Regions from separate parts of the Rhizobium sp. NZLR10 genome, predicted to be linked through region 1. Evidence: predicted binding sites of a transcription regulator. Region 1 holds the regulator's gene; the other holds the start of a gene.
The links. Region 1 encodes LexA, which represses DNA repair genes until DNA is damaged. Its sites were predicted from a motif close to TGTTCNNNNTGTGTTCNG; they were not measured.
Positions count from the first base shown of each region.

Region 2: the regulator LexA is predicted to act here: its motif matches at 1,678-1,695, upstream of HJB82_RS06195 (ribonuclease T2 family protein).

Region 1 covers NZ_JABDWE010000002.1:217,285-224,645, forward strand. The annotation lists gene HJB82_RS04285 (ComEC/Rec2 family competence protein) at 1-1,555, shown strand, start outside; gene lexA (transcriptional repressor LexA) at 1,536-2,255, opposite strand; gene HJB82_RS04295 (VOC family protein) at 2,452-3,348, shown strand; gene kdsA (3-deoxy-8-phosphooctulonate synthase) at 3,345-4,190, shown strand; gene eno (phosphopyruvate hydratase) at 4,332-5,606, shown strand; gene HJB82_RS04310 (septum formation initiator family protein) at 5,745-6,065, shown strand; gene pdhA (pyruvate dehydrogenase (acetyl-transferring) E1 component subunit alpha) at 6,211-7,257, shown strand; gene HJB82_RS04320 (pyruvate dehydrogenase complex E1 component subunit beta) at 7,273-7,361, shown strand, end outside.
Region 2 covers NZ_JABDWE010000003.1:108,127-115,487, forward strand. The annotation lists gene HJB82_RS06185 (DMT family transporter) at 1-492, opposite strand, end outside; gene HJB82_RS06190 (alpha/beta fold hydrolase) at 510-1,454, opposite strand; gene HJB82_RS06195 (ribonuclease T2 family protein) at 1,710-2,450, shown strand; gene ettA (energy-dependent translational throttle protein EttA) at 2,548-4,197, shown strand; gene HJB82_RS06205 (metalloregulator ArsR/SmtB family transcription factor) at 4,359-5,384, shown strand; gene metF (methylenetetrahydrofolate reductase [NAD(P)H]) at 5,386-6,288, shown strand; gene HJB82_RS06215 (DMT family transporter) at 6,840-7,361, opposite strand, start outside.

The DNA.
Region 1 (7,361 bases):
TGCTTTGGTGACCGACGAGCGACGCGCCATCTCGAATGCGACGACGGAGGCGCTGCGCCAGTCCGGCCTTGCTCATATTGTCGCGATCTCCGGCCTCAACATGGCGCTGTCGGCCGGCATCTTCTTCGTCGGCTTCCGGATGCTGCTCAGCCTTTTTCCGGGCGTCGCTCAGGCCTATCCGACAAAGAAGATCGCCGCCGCCGGCGCGCTCAGCGCCGTCACCGCCTACTACCTGATTTCCGGCTTCGGGGTCTCGGCCGAACGTGCCTTCATCATGATGGCGATCATGCTGGTCGCCGTCTTCTTCGACCGGCCGTCGATCAGCCTGCGCAATGTCGTTCTCTCGGCGCTCGTCATCATCGCCATTTCGCCGTCCGAAGTCTTGGGCCCGAGCTTCCAGATGTCCTTTGCCGCGACATTGGCACTCGTATCGGGTTATCAACTGTGGAAGGACCGGCGCGTCCGCGAAAACGCCTTGCTGAAACTGCCGGTCTTCCGACCGGTCGTTGCCGTCGCCGGCTTCTTCGGCGGCGTCTTCCTGACCTCGCTGATCGGCGGTTTTTCCACGGCGCTGTTTTCGATCGAACATTTTCATCGCCTGACCGCTTACGGGCTGCCGGCAAATCTCGCGACGATGCCGATCATCTCCTTCATCGTCATGCCGGCCGGGCTGCTGGCGATGTTGCTCATGCCGTTCGGTCTGGACGTTCCGCTCTGGAAGGTGGTCGGCCTCGGCCTCGACCTGGTGATTGCGGTCGCCAAAACGGTGTCCGGTTGGGGCGGTGATATCGGCATCGGCCGCTTGCCGGCTTGGTATTTCGCTGTCGCCGTGGCCGGCTTTCTGCTGCTGACGCTGCTGCGCACCCGGCTGCGCCATATCGGCACATCGATTATCGCCGTCTCTACGCTCGGCGTGCTGCTTCTGCCGCTTCCCCGGGCGCCGGATCTGGTGATTTCGGAGGATGGCAGTCTCGTCGCAGTGGTCGCGGCTGCGGCAATCGCTTCCAACCGCGAAAACCCGCCGGATTTCATCTTCGATCAGTGGCAGAGAGCACTTGTCCTGCCGACGCATTTCCCGCCGAAAATGCTGGATGGTCCCGCTGTCCCGCCGGAGGGAGACGACCGCCGCGTCAGGCTTTCCCGCGATCAGCAGAATGAAGCGAGGGCGGCGATGCGGGCGGCTGTCGCCGGTGGTGAAGCAAACCGCTTTTCCTGCGTCAAAAAGGCCTGGTGCACATCAAGGCTCGGCAATGGTCATGTGGTTGCCGTCATCGACAACGCTGCCTATCTCGGTCCGGCTTGCGACGCGGCGGATATCGTCGTGACGTCGGTCCGCCTGCGGTTCAACAGCTGCCGATCAGGAGCGACGCTCTTTACCGGTGAGACGCTGCGCAGGACTGGCTCCGTCGAGCTGCGCTTCGCCGATGCCGGCCTGGAGGTCGTGACCGCATTCGAAACCCTGTCGCGCCCATGGAAGCGCCATCGCGCCTATGACTGGCGCAGCAACAGTTTTGCCGAATCCGGCCTCTCCAATGTCAGTGATAGCGGCGAATGAGGCCGACGAGCTTGCCCTGCACCTTGACGCGGTCCGGCCCGAAAATCCGGGTCTCATAAGCCGGATTGGCAGCCTCCAGCGCGATCGAGGCGCCCTTGCGGCGGAAACGTTTGAGCGTCGCTTCTTCGTCATCGACCAGGGCAACGACAATGTCGCCGGGACTTGCGGTGCTGCCGTTGCGGATGATTACCGTGTCGCCGTCGAAGATGCCGGCGTCGATCATCGAATCGCCCTTGACCTCCAGCGCATAATGTTCGCCGGAGCCGAGCATGTCTGCGGGAACGACGATGTCGTGGGTGTTATTCTGGATCGCCGAGATCGGAACGCCGGCAGCGATCCGGCCCATGACCGGCACGGAGACGGAGTTGCCGTTATCGGCGACCGGTTTTGCAGGAGCGGGGGCGGCGACCGGCTGCGGCTTGCCGAGGCTGCCCTCGATGACGCTTGGCGAAAAGCCGCGCCGGGGCTGGATGCTCGGGCTGTAGGCCTCCGGAAGCTTGATGACCTCGAGCGCCCGGGCGCGGTTCGGTAGGCGGCGAATGAAGCCACGCTCTTCAAGCGCTGTGATCAAACGATGAATGCCGGATTTCGAGGCCAGATCCAGGGCATCCTTCATTTCGTCGAAAGAGGGCGGAATGCCGGATTCCTTCATGCGCTCATGAATGAAAAGCAGGAGCTCCTGTTGTTTGCGCGTGAGCATCGACGTGTGACCCCTTGATTGAAACAAATCCAGAACAGAACACTATATGTTCCATATGTGTTCCGCAAGTAGCTAAATTTCCGTAAAACTTGCCGCCAACTCGTTGAGTTTTTTATTTTCATTCGCCGGATTGGCGCACATGTCTTGCATTGAAGGTGGCGCTGTCGCACCCTCTTGCGTTTCAGGGAGGGATATCATGAACGAGCACTCGGCCAAACCGCACCCGCTGGATCATGTCGTGCTGCCCGTTGTCAATATCGACCTGGCGCGCGAAAGGCTCGGCAAGCTTGGCTTCACCGTTGCCGCCGATGCCCGCCATCCCTTCGGAACGGAGAATGCCTGCGTCTTCTTTGCCGACAAGACCTATCTGGAGCCGCTCGGTATCGCCAGCCGCGAGGAGAGCGAGGCATCGGCGCGGCAAGGCAATGTCTTCACCGCCCGCAATCGGGCCTTCCGCTTCCGCTGTGGCGAGGAGGGGCTTTCGGCGGTGGCGTTCGGCACCGGGGATGCCGGCCGCGCTCATCGGAGCTTCGTCGGCAGCGGATCGAGCGCCGGCGACATGCTGCAGTTCAGCCGGCCGATGAAAATGCCGGACGGTTCCGAGACCATGGCCGGCTTCAAGCTGGCCTTTGCCGCTGAGTTGCGCGCGCCGGATTTCTTCCTCTTCTGTGTTGAGCGCATCAATCCTCTGCCGGCCGATCGCGGTGCGCTAGAGACGCATGCCAATGGCGTCACCGGCATTGCCGAGATCGCGCTTTGCGCGCCGGACCCCTCTGCATTCGCCGCCTTCGTCAGCCTTGCAACGGCGCAATCGGCCGTCGAGAAAACCGGTTTCGGCGTTAATATCGCGGCGCCGAATGCGAAAATCAGCCTGATGACGCCGGAAGGGCTGGAGGCCTATTTCGAGATCGCCGTCGCATCCGCCGACCGCGGCCTGCGCGGCCGGGCTATCCTCTTTGCCGTCACCGATCTTGCCGTGACAGAAGCGCATTTGGCTGCTAACGGAGTGACCTACACGCGCAAGAACAATCGCATTCTGGTGAAGCCCGCGCCCGGGCAGGGCACGCTCTTCGCCTTCGAGGAAACACGATGAGCACTGATACGAATTCCGAAGTCAGGATCGGCGAGGGCGCAGGCCAGGTCACATTTTCCAATACCGGCCGCCTGTCGCTGATTGCCGGCCCTTGCCAGATGGAGAGCCGCGACCACGCCTTCATGGTTGCCGGCACACTGAAGGAGCTTTGCGCCAAACTCGGCATCGGTCTCGTCTACAAGAGCTCCTTCGATAAGGCAAACCGCACCTCGCTCTCTGCCGAACGCGGCATCGGGCTTGAAAAGGGCATGCAGATCTTCGCCGACCTGAAGAAGGAGTTCGGTTTTCCCGTCCTGACCGACGTCCACACCGCCGAGCAATGCGCCGCGGTGGCAAAAGTGGTCGATGTCCTGCAGATCCCGGCTTTCCTCTGCCGCCAGACCGACCTTCTGATCGCCGCCGCCGAGACCGGCCGCGCCGTCAATGTCAAGAAGGGCCAGTTCCTCGCTCCCTGGGATATGAAAAACGTCCTGAAGAAGCTCAATGCCAGCGGCAATCCGAACGTGCTGCTGTGCGAACGCGGCGCCTCCTTCGGTTATAACACTTTGGTCTCCGACATGCGCTCGCTGCCGATCATGGCGTCGATGGGCGCGCCGGTTGTTTTCGATGCAACGCATTCCGTGGCGCAGCCGGGCGGGCAGGGCGATTCCTCCGGTGGTCAGCGGGAATTTGTGGAAACGCTGGCGCGCGCAGCGGTGGCGACCGGTATCGCCGGCGTGTTCGTCGAAACCCATCAGGACCCCGACAACGCACCGTCCGACGGCCCGAACATGGTCTATCTCAAAGACATGCCGCGGCTTTTGGAAAAGCTGCTCGCCTTCGATGCTGTCGCCAAGGGCTGACAGTCAAAAGCCTGACATGTTCGTGCTATAGCGACGTTCAGACATGCAGGTCGAGGGTGTCGCAATGCGCCATTGTAATTTGCACGCCTTCGATTATGACAGGCTTCGAACGATTGATCACCCACCGAGCAGGAAGAACCCATGACTGCAATCACCGATATCATCGCCCGCGAGATTCTCGATAGCCGTGGCAACCCCACCGTCGAAGTTGATGTCTATCTCGAAGACGGCAGCATGGGCCGCGCGGCCGTTCCCTCGGGCGCTTCGACCGGCGCGCATGAGGCGGTCGAGCTGCGCGACGGCGGCAAGCGCTACCTCGGCAAGGGTGTGCAAAAGGCGGTCGATGCCGCCAACACCGAGATCTTCGACGCGATCGGCGGCATCGATGCCGAAAACCAGATCCAGATCGACAACATCATGATCGAGCTCGACGGCACGCCGAACAAGTCGCGCCTCGGCGCCAACGCCATTCTCGGCGTATCGCTGGCCGTCGCCAAGGCTGCCGCCCAGGCCTCCGGCCTGCCGCTCTACCGTTATGTCGGCGGCGCGTCCGCGTGCCTGCTTCCGGTTCCGATGATGAACATCATCAACGGCGGCGCCCATGCCGACAATCCTATCGATTTCCAGGAATTCATGATCCTGCCGGTCGGCGCCGATACGATCGCTGAAGCCGTACGCATGGGTTCGGAAGTCTTCCATACGCTCCGCAAGGAACTGGCCGCGCAGGGCCACAACACCAATGTCGGCGACGAAGGCGGTTTTGCACCCGGCCTGAAGAGCGCGCCCGAGGCTCTCGACTTCATCATGAAGTCGATCGAGAAAGCCGGCTATACACCGGGCGACGACATGTGCCTCGGCCTTGACTGCGCCTCGACGGAATTCTTCAAGGACGGCAAGTACGTTCTTGAAGGCGAGGGCCGCACGCTCGAATCGGGCGCCATGGCCGAATATCTGGCCGAACTCGCTGCTAAGTACCCGATCATCTCGATCGAGGACGGCATGGCCGAAGACGACTGGGACGGCTGGAAGACGCTGACCGACTTGGCCGGCAAGAAGACCCAGCTCGTCGGCGACGATCTCTTCGTCACCAACTCCGCTCGTCTTCGCGACGGCATTCGCATGGGCGTCGCCAATTCGATCCTCGTCAAGGTCAACCAGATCGGCTCGCTGACGGAAACGCTCGACGCCGTCAACACGGCGCACAAGGCAGCCTATACCGCCGTCATGTCCCACCGCTCCGGCGAAACCGAAGATTCGACCATCGCCGACCTCGCGGTCGCCACCAACTGCGGCCAGATCAAGACCGGCTCACTGTCGCGTTCCGACCGCCTCGCCAAGTACAACCAGCTGATCCGCATCGAGGAGGGCCTGGGCCCGCAGGCTCAGTATGCCGGCCGCTCGATCATCCGCGCCTGATCGAATCTGATTTTCAAACGGCTTGAGCCCGCGCCTCTCCGGCGCGGGTTTTTTGTTGCCCGTCTTTACGGTCAATGAACGGTTAATCTCTGCGCGTTATGCTGAACGAATTGGTAATGCGTTCAAGAGCATGCGTGTATGTGGACAAAGCATCATAAGAAGAGAAAGTTCGGCCGCTTCGTCATTCCGGCCATGACGGTCGCCTTCCTTTCCTATTTCGGTTATCATTGCATTCATGGCGATTACGGCCTGCGCGCAACAGAGACGTTCGAGCATCAGCGTGTCGCGCGTGAAAAAGAGCTTGCGATCTTGAAGGCGAAGCGCGAACATCTGGAAAATCAGGTCGCGCTGCTGAGTGACGGCTCGCTCGACAAGGATATGCTGGACGAAAAAGCGCGCTATCAGCTCAACATGTCGCGCGCGGACGAGATCGTCATATTCAACCATTATTCCAATTAACTGAAATCAGGTTAATTGGTATTTCCGAAATGTAATCAACTGTTTAGTGCTGAATATGAGCCATGCAATTATGGCATTGCTGTGGTCATCTTTCTTCCCTATGGTACGCGCCACCAAGAACCGACAAACCCATAGGGAGGGTTGAATGGCGCCGCGAAAGACCGCGACCGTTTCCAGCCGCAAAACTGCAGCAAAACCGGCAGCCAAAGCATCGAATGGAGGCCCGGTAGCCGACTTCGATCGCGATGAAGAGCTCAAGGCCTATCGCGAGATGCTGATGATCCGCCGCTTCGAGGAGAAGGCCGGCCAACTTTACGGCATGGGCTTCATCGGCGGCTTTTGCCACCTCTACATCGGTCAGGAAGCTGTCGTCGTCGGCATGCAGATGGCGCAGAAGGAAGGCGACCAGGTCATCACCGCCTATCGCGACCACGGCCACATGCTGGCAACCGGCATGGAAGCGCGCGGCGTCATGGCGGAACTGACCGGGCGCCGCAGCGGCTATTCCCACGGGAAGGGCGGCTCGATGCACATGTTCTCGAAAGAAAAGCATTTCTACGGCGGTCACGGCATCGTCGGTGCCCAGGTTTCACTCGGAACCGGTCTTGCCTTTGCCAACCATTACCGCGGCAACGGCAATGTCTCGATCGCCTATTTCGGCGACGGCGCCGCCAACCAGGGCCAGGTCTACGAGAGCTTCAACATGGCGGCCCTCTGGAAGCTGCCGATCGTCTATATCGTCGAGAACAACCGCTACGCCATGGGCACGTCGACGGCGCGCGCCACCGCCCAGTCGAACTACTCGCTGCGCGGTTCCGGCTTCGGCATCCCCGGCATTCAGGTCGATGGCATGGACGTTCGCGCCGTCAAGGCGGCGGCCGACGAGGCGCTCGAACATTGCCGCTCCGGCAAGGGTCCGATCATTCTCGAAATGCTGACCTATCGTTATCGCGGTCACTCCATGTCCGACCCGGCGAAGTATCGCTCCAAGGACGAAGTGCAGAAGATGCGCTCCGAACATGACCCGATCGAACAGGTGAAAGCACGCCTCGTCGAAAAGGGCTGGGCTTCCGAAGACGATCTGAAGGCGATCGACAAGGATGTCCGCGACATCGTCGCCGACAGCGCCGACTTCGCCCAGGCCGATCCGGAGCCGGATGCATCCGAGCTCTACACCGACATTCTGCTCTAATCGGGGAGGGAACCCATGCCTATCGATATCCTCATGCCCGCCCTCTCTCCGACGATGGAAGAAGGCACGCTGTCCAAATGGCTGAAACAGGAAGGTGACAAGGT
Region 2 (7,361 bases), on a different contig from region 1:
GACGGGCAGGAGCGCGACGTAGCCGACTTCGCTGAAACTCGGCTGGATGATCAGCATTGCCCCGAAGAAGCCGACGCCGCAGGCGGTATAGCGCCGCCAGCCGATCGTTTCCTTCAGGAAAATGCCGCCGAGAATGGTCAGCACGATCGGCTCGACGAAGAAGATCGCAATCGCGTCGGCGACGGCCATATATTTCAGCGTGGTGACGAAGGAGATCATCGAGACCGTTATGATCGCGCCGCGGATGGCATGGAAAAGGCTCTGGCGCCAGGAGAAGTCGGTGAAGCTGCGCCGCCATATGACGATCGGTAGCATGCAGAGCGCCTGTAGGGCAAAGCGGGCGGCGGTGATCTCGGCGGACGGGATCGTGACGACGGCAAGCTTGGCGAAGATGTCGATGAGCGGCGAGACCATTACCGAAAGAAACATCAGCGCAAGCCCTGTGGTCACGTCGGGGTTGGACGATATGGGGCGGGCAGTGGTGTTGCTCATGATGAAATCCTTGTTGCTCAGGATCTGGCCGCTCGGGGTCTGGCGACGGCCTCGTCGCACCAGTCCGCGAAGGCTGCGGTTGCCGCTTCTGCGCCGATCTCGTTCAGCGTCTCATGCCGCATGCCCTGATATATCTCAGTGCTGATACGAGAGAAGCCCCGGGCTTTCAAATGGTTTGACAGCCAGACGATGGCTTTTCCACGCGCCGTCGCCGGGTCTTCACCGCCGCCGACCAGATGGATTGGCATGTGGCGCGGCAGCCGATCCAGATGGCGCTTCTGCGGGGCGCGAAAAGTCAGGTCGAAAAGATCGAGCCAGAGAGAGACCGAGGCGTCGAAGCCGCAGAGCGGATCGGTGATATATTTGTCGACTTCGTCGGGAAGGCGCGAGAGCCAGTCGAACTCGGTGCGGCATCCCGGAATCGACTTTCCCCAGGCGCCGAAGGTGAGTTTCGGCAGGAGGCCGCTCGGCACGTCGGAGCCCTTCAGCATGCGCTCGGCAAGCAGGATCGCCTGGGCGGCGCGGCCGGCGAGACCGACTGCGAAATTCGAATTCCAGACGGCGACGGCGTCGAAATCGACAGGCGCCGTGACGGCGGCATTGAGGGCGATCAGGCCGCCCATCGAATGGCCGAAGAGGATCACCGGCAGGCCGGGATGGCGCAAGGCCGCGTGAGCGCGCATGGCGATGACGTCGCCGATCACTCTGTCGACGCCGTCCCGCCGGGCGAAGCGGCCGATCGGCGCGTCGGGGGCCGTCGTCTCGCCGTGGCCGCGGTGGTCATGGGCATAGACGTGATAGCCGCGCGCCGCCATAGCCTCTGCGAAAGCGCGATAGCGTTTCGAATGTTCGGCGAGGCCGTGCGATATCAACAGGATGCCGCGCGCCGGGCCGGCGGCCTCGACATGGTGATAGGCAAGCGACGCCCCCGGCACGGTGAGCTTTTGCGTTTCAGAAAACATCTGGATCCTCCTTGCAGGAACAGACCAGATCGCACTGCATAATTCCTTAAATCGGAATCGATTTAAGGAATTATGCAGCAGCAATGTGCTGCAGCGTCCTTTGCGCGTCTGAAAAGACGCGCGGCGCTGAAGGCAAATGCAACACCGAGCCTTGAGTTATCCGATAACAAAATGCGGGAACGCTACGATTCAGGGTTGCGGGCTTTCGATCTTCGTGCTTATTTGTTCCTGTATTGTTCTTTTTTGGGGGTTGAAATGAGCAGCATGCAGTTGCGTACCTTGACGTTCGCCGTTTCGATGGTTGTTGCCGGCGCCGCCGTGGCGCAGGAGGCCGGCGGGCGCACCCGTTTTATTCTTTCAGCAAGCTGGCAGCCGGCTTTCTGCCAAACGAACCAGAAGAAGGCCGAATGTGCGAGCCAGACCGGCGAGCGCCCCGATGCGACGAATTTTTCCTTGCACGGGCTCTGGCCGATGCGACAGAATTATTGCGACGTCAACGCCGAGCAGAAGGCCGCCGATAAGGACGGCAGCTGGAACACGTTGCCGGCGGTCACGCTTTCGGCGGAGACGCAGGCGGCGCTCGCAAAGGCCATGCCCGGGACGCAATCCGGTCTGGAACGGCATGAGTGGACAAAACACGGCACCTGCACGAAAATGAGCGCCGAAGATTATTTCGGCGTCGGCGTGCATCTCCTCGGCGCGCTCAATACCTCGGCCGTGCGCGATCTCTTCGCCGCCAATATCGGCAAGCAGGTTAAGGCCGAGGCGATCAAGGCAGCTTTCGACAAGAGCTTCGGGCCGGGCGCCGGCGAGCGCGTCAAGATGAGCTGCCGGCGGGCCGGCAATGTCAAGATGATCAGCGGGTTGACCATCGGGCTTTCGGAGGCCGCCGGGGCGGCGTCGGCGAAAAGCGCCGGGCTTGCCGATCTGATCCAGGGGGCGGGGAAAACCTCCTTCGGCTGCGACGAGGGCGTCGTCGATGCTGCGGGCTTTTGACCGGAAATCCTGAGTAACCGGGTTTCGGCGTTGCCCGCAGGCGCTGTTTCGCCTACATAGCGGCACGATCGAAGTTTTCCGCCCGGAGCAGCGCAGCATGGCACGTCAGTTCATCTATCATATGTCCGGCCTCAACAAGGCCTATGGCAACAAGAAGATCCTGGAGAATATCCACCTCTCCTTCTACCCCGATGCCAAGATCGGTATCCTCGGACCGAACGGCGCCGGCAAATCCACGGTGCTGCGCATCATCGCCGGTCAAGACACGGAATTTACCGGCGAAGCCTGGCTCGCCGAAGGAGCGACAGTCGGCTACCTCGAGCAGGAGCCGCACCTCGATGCCAACAAGACGGTGTTCGAGAACGTCATGGAAGGCGTTGCTTCGAAGACGGCGGTGCTCGAGCGCTACAATGAACTGATGATGAACTATTCCGACGAGACGGCGGAAGAGGGATCGAAGCTTCAGGACATTATCGACAGCCAGAACCTTTGGGATCTGGAAAGTCAGGTCGAGATGGCCATGGAAGCCCTGCGCTGCCCGCCGCGCGACGCCGATGTCACCAGCCTTTCCGGTGGTGAGCGCCGCCGTATCGCTCTCTGCCGGCTGCTGCTTTCGCAGCCGGATCTGCTGCTGCTCGACGAACCGACCAACCACCTCGACGCCGAGACGATTGCCTGGCTCGAAAAACATCTGCGCGACTATCCGGGCGCCGTTATGATGATCACCCATGATCGCTACTTCCTCGACAACGTCACCGGATGGATCCTCGAACTCGACCGCGGCCGTGGCATTCCCTACGAAGGTAACTATTCGGCCTACCTGCTCGCCAAGGCCAAGCGCATGCAGCAGGAAAACCGGGAAGAGGCCGGCCGCCAGAAGGCGATCAGCCGCGAACAGGAATGGATCGCCTCCAGCCCGAAGGCGCGTCAGGCAAAATCCAAGGCGCGTATCAAGTCCTACGAACAACTGGTGGAGGCGGCCGAAAAGCAGCGTCCCGGCGACGCGCAGATCATTATCCCGGTCAGCGAGCGCCTCGGCCAGGTGGTCATCGAGATGGAAGGCATCACCAAGGGTTTCGAGGGCCGCACGCTGATCAACGACCTGTCGATCAAGCTGCCGCCCGGCGGCATCGTCGGCATCATCGGCCCGAACGGCGCCGGCAAGACGACGCTGTTCCGCATGATCACCGGCCAGGAGACACCGGATGCGGGATCGGTCCGCATCGGTGAGACGGTCCACCTCGGTTATGTCGATCAGAGCCGCGATGCGCTTGACGGCAGCAAGACCGTCTGGGAGGAAATTTCAGGCGGCGCGGAAATCATCAAGCTCGGCAAGTTCGATATGAACTCCAGAGCCTATTGCGGCGCCTTCAACTTCAAGGGCGGCGATCAGCAGCAGAAGGTCGGCAATCTCTCGGGTGGCCAGCGCAACCGCGTTCACCTTGCCAAGATGCTGAAGGCCGGCGGCAACGTTCTGCTGCTCGACGAACCGACCAACGACCTCGATACGGAAACCCTCGGTGCACTGGAAAGCGCGCTGGAGGCGTTTGCCGGCTGCGCCATCATCATCAGCCACGATCGCATGTTCCTCGACCGTCTGGCGACCCACATTCTGGCTTTCGAAGGCGAGGGCCATGTCGAATGGTTCGAAGGCAACTTCGAAGATTATGAACAGGACAAGGTTCGTCGCCTTGGCCCCGACGCGCTCAACCCGGGCAGCCAGGCCCATAAGCGCCTGACGCGCTGATCGCAGCCGTTTTTCCAGTCAAAAAGCCCCGGTTCGGCCGGGGCTTTTTCACGTCTGGCCTGTCGCAATTTGAGCAGGCAATTTCGCGGGAGCGCGAATTGACGCTTGTCACCGTCTTTCAAATCACATAAAGATATCTTTATATCTTGATTGGACCGAAGATGAGTGAACCCTTGAAGCTTGGACTGGATGCGCTGGTGGACGTCTTGAAGGCGGCCGGCGAGCCGACGCGTCTGCGGCTTCTGGCGCTTCTCGACGGCGGCGACTTGACGGTGACCGATCTTACCGAAATTCTCGGCCAATCCCAGCCCCGCATCTCCCGCCATCTGAAGCTGCTCGGCGAGGCCGAACTGATCGAACGCTACCAGGAAGGCGCCTGGGCCTATTTCCGCCTCAAGCAGGACGGCAAGGCGGCAATGCTCGTTCGGGCATTGCTGAAGCATGTCTCCGAAAACGATCCGACCGTTCTTCGCGACGGCGAACGGCTGTCGCAGGTCAAGCGCCAGCGCGCCGAGCGGGCACAGGCCTATTTCAGCCGCAACGCGGCGGAATGGGACGAGCTTCGCCGCCTGCATGCCGCCGATGAAGAGGTCGATGCCGCCGTCATCCGGTTGCTCGGCGGCCAGCCGATCGACTCGCTGCTTGATCTCGGCACCGGCACCGGCCGCATCCTCGAGCTTCTCTCCGGGCTCTATCGCCGGGCGATCGGCGTCGATGCCAGCCGCGACATGCTGAGCGTAGCCCGCGCCAATCTGGACAAGTCTCGCATCACCAAGGCCACCGTGCGCCACGCCGATATCCTGAACCTGCCGTTCGAGGGCCAGGATTTCGATGTGGTGACGATCCATCAGGTGCTGCATTTCTTCGATCAGCCGGAGATTGCGATCGCGGAAGCGGCGCGCATGCTCCGGCCGGGCGGCCGGCTCGTGGTCATCGACCTTGCGCCGCACACGCTCGAATATCTCCGCGACGAGCATGCGCATGTCCGTCTCGGTTTTTCGCACCAGGCGATATCCGACTGGTTGCACAGGACCGGGCTCGACGTCGAGCAGGTCGTCGATCTTCATCCGGGTCAGCCAAACGGGCAGGGGTTGACGGTCACCGTCTGGCTCGCGCGCGACCCGAGGCGCCTCATGGCTTCGCAGACAAGCGAAGGCGCCGAACCTACCTTTGCCGGGAGAGTATGACATGGCTTTGAATAACGAGGTACGCGGCCGCAACATCGGGATCTCTTTCGAATTCTTCCCGCCGAAATCGGAAGAGATGGAAGGTCAGCTCTGGCAGACGGTTGGCGAGTTGCAGGACTGGGACCCGGATTTCGTCTCGGTGACCTATGGCGCCGGCGGCACCACCAAGGCGCCGACACTGACCGCCGTCTCGCGGTTTCTGTCGCAGACGCCGCTCGCCACCGCTTCGCATCTCACCTGCGTCGGCGCGACGAAGGAAGAGACGCATCAGGTGATCGATACATTCCGCAAGGCTGGCGTGACGCATTTCGTTGCGTTGCGCGGCGATGCGCCCGGCGGCGCCGGCGCGCCCTATCAGCCGCATCCCGGCGGTTACGCCAACGCAGCGGAGCTGGTGGCCGGCCTCAAGGAGATCGGCGATTTCGAGATTTCGGTTTCCGCCTATCCGGAAAAACACCCGGAAAGCCGCGATACGACTGCCGATATCGAGATGCTGAAGCGCAAGGCAGACAATGGCGCCGACCGGGCGCTGACGCAGTTCTTCTTCGACAACGACAATTTCGAACGCTACCTGGAGCGGGTGCGCGCTGTCGGCATCTCGATCCCTATCGTGCCCGGCATCATGCCGATCCAGAACCTGACGCAGCTGAAGCGTTTTGCCGGGGCCTGCGGCACTGTGATCCCGGCCTTCCTCGATGAGCGCTTCGACGGCTTCGACGACAAGCCCGATGAGCGCGCCAAGGTCGCAGCCGATGTCGCCGCCGAACAGATCGAGGATCTTGTCCGGCGTGGCATCTATGACTTCCATCTCTACACGATGAACCGCGCGCCGCTGGTTTCCGCCGTGCTCGATAATCTCGGCTTTTCACGCCGGGCGGCAAAAAGTGCGGGCGCGGCCGCCTGATCTTTCTAAAGCGCGTCGCGATCTTTCAGATTCGCTCCTTGCGCTTTGTTTTTACGCATGTCGTAGCCGCAAAACCGCTGCACGCTTTTGCGCGACATGCTTAGTTCAAAAAGATGAAAAAGCGCATGTCGGGCGGGACATGCGCTTTTTTATTGGCGGATTGATCAGGGGAGTTCAGGTGCTACCAGTCATTCCGCTTTCCTCGGCCGGCTCAGATGAAGAGCATGGACAAGACGAAAGCAAACGCTGCACTGACCAACAGAACATTCAAGGATTGCGTGAGTCCCATGTCTGTCTCCTCGCGTTAACCGGCCAATAATATGTCTGAAATATGTCGGTTGGGAAGCAGATTCTATGCTGCGCTGCAGAACGATGCGGTGGATAAGCTGAGCAGAATTTAATCAAGCGATTGAAAGTATTATATTATTTTCGATGAAATTTTGTCACAGATTTTAACATGCCGTTAAATCCGGCGAGTGCGGATTTACCTATGCGCCCAAAACATGGCAACCGGGCAACCGGTTGAAAACATGCGGAATTCGCAACCGGTATCAGGTGGTCTTCGCCAGCAGGCGATAGACCCGGCCGTCGAGAATGACGAGGCCGAAACCGATCAGCGCCATGCCGGCGAATTCGCCGAGTGCCAGGCTTTCATCAAGGAAAAGAACGCCGAGGAGGATGGCGCTCGGCGGCACCAGCAGGGTGACGAGCGAGGCGTTGGTGGCTCCGGCCGCCGCCATAATCCGGAAATAGAGGATATAGCCAAAAGCGGTCGACAGCAGCGCCAGTGCCAGGATGGCAAGCAGCGCTTCGAGCGGCGGGGCGGCCAGCGCCCAGGGGCGATCTGAGAGCAGCGACAGCGGCAGCGCGATCAGCGAGGAGGCGGTCAACTGGCCGGCAGCAGTGACCGGGGCTGGAACATTCTTGAAACGTTTGCCGTACGTGGCGGCAAAGCCGTAGGAGATCGCGGCAAGCACGGGGAGAAGCAGTGCCCAGAGCGGCGCCTCGCCGCCAGCCGACATGCCGGGGCCGATCAGAACGATCGTTCCGGTGAGGCCGACGAGGCAGCCGGT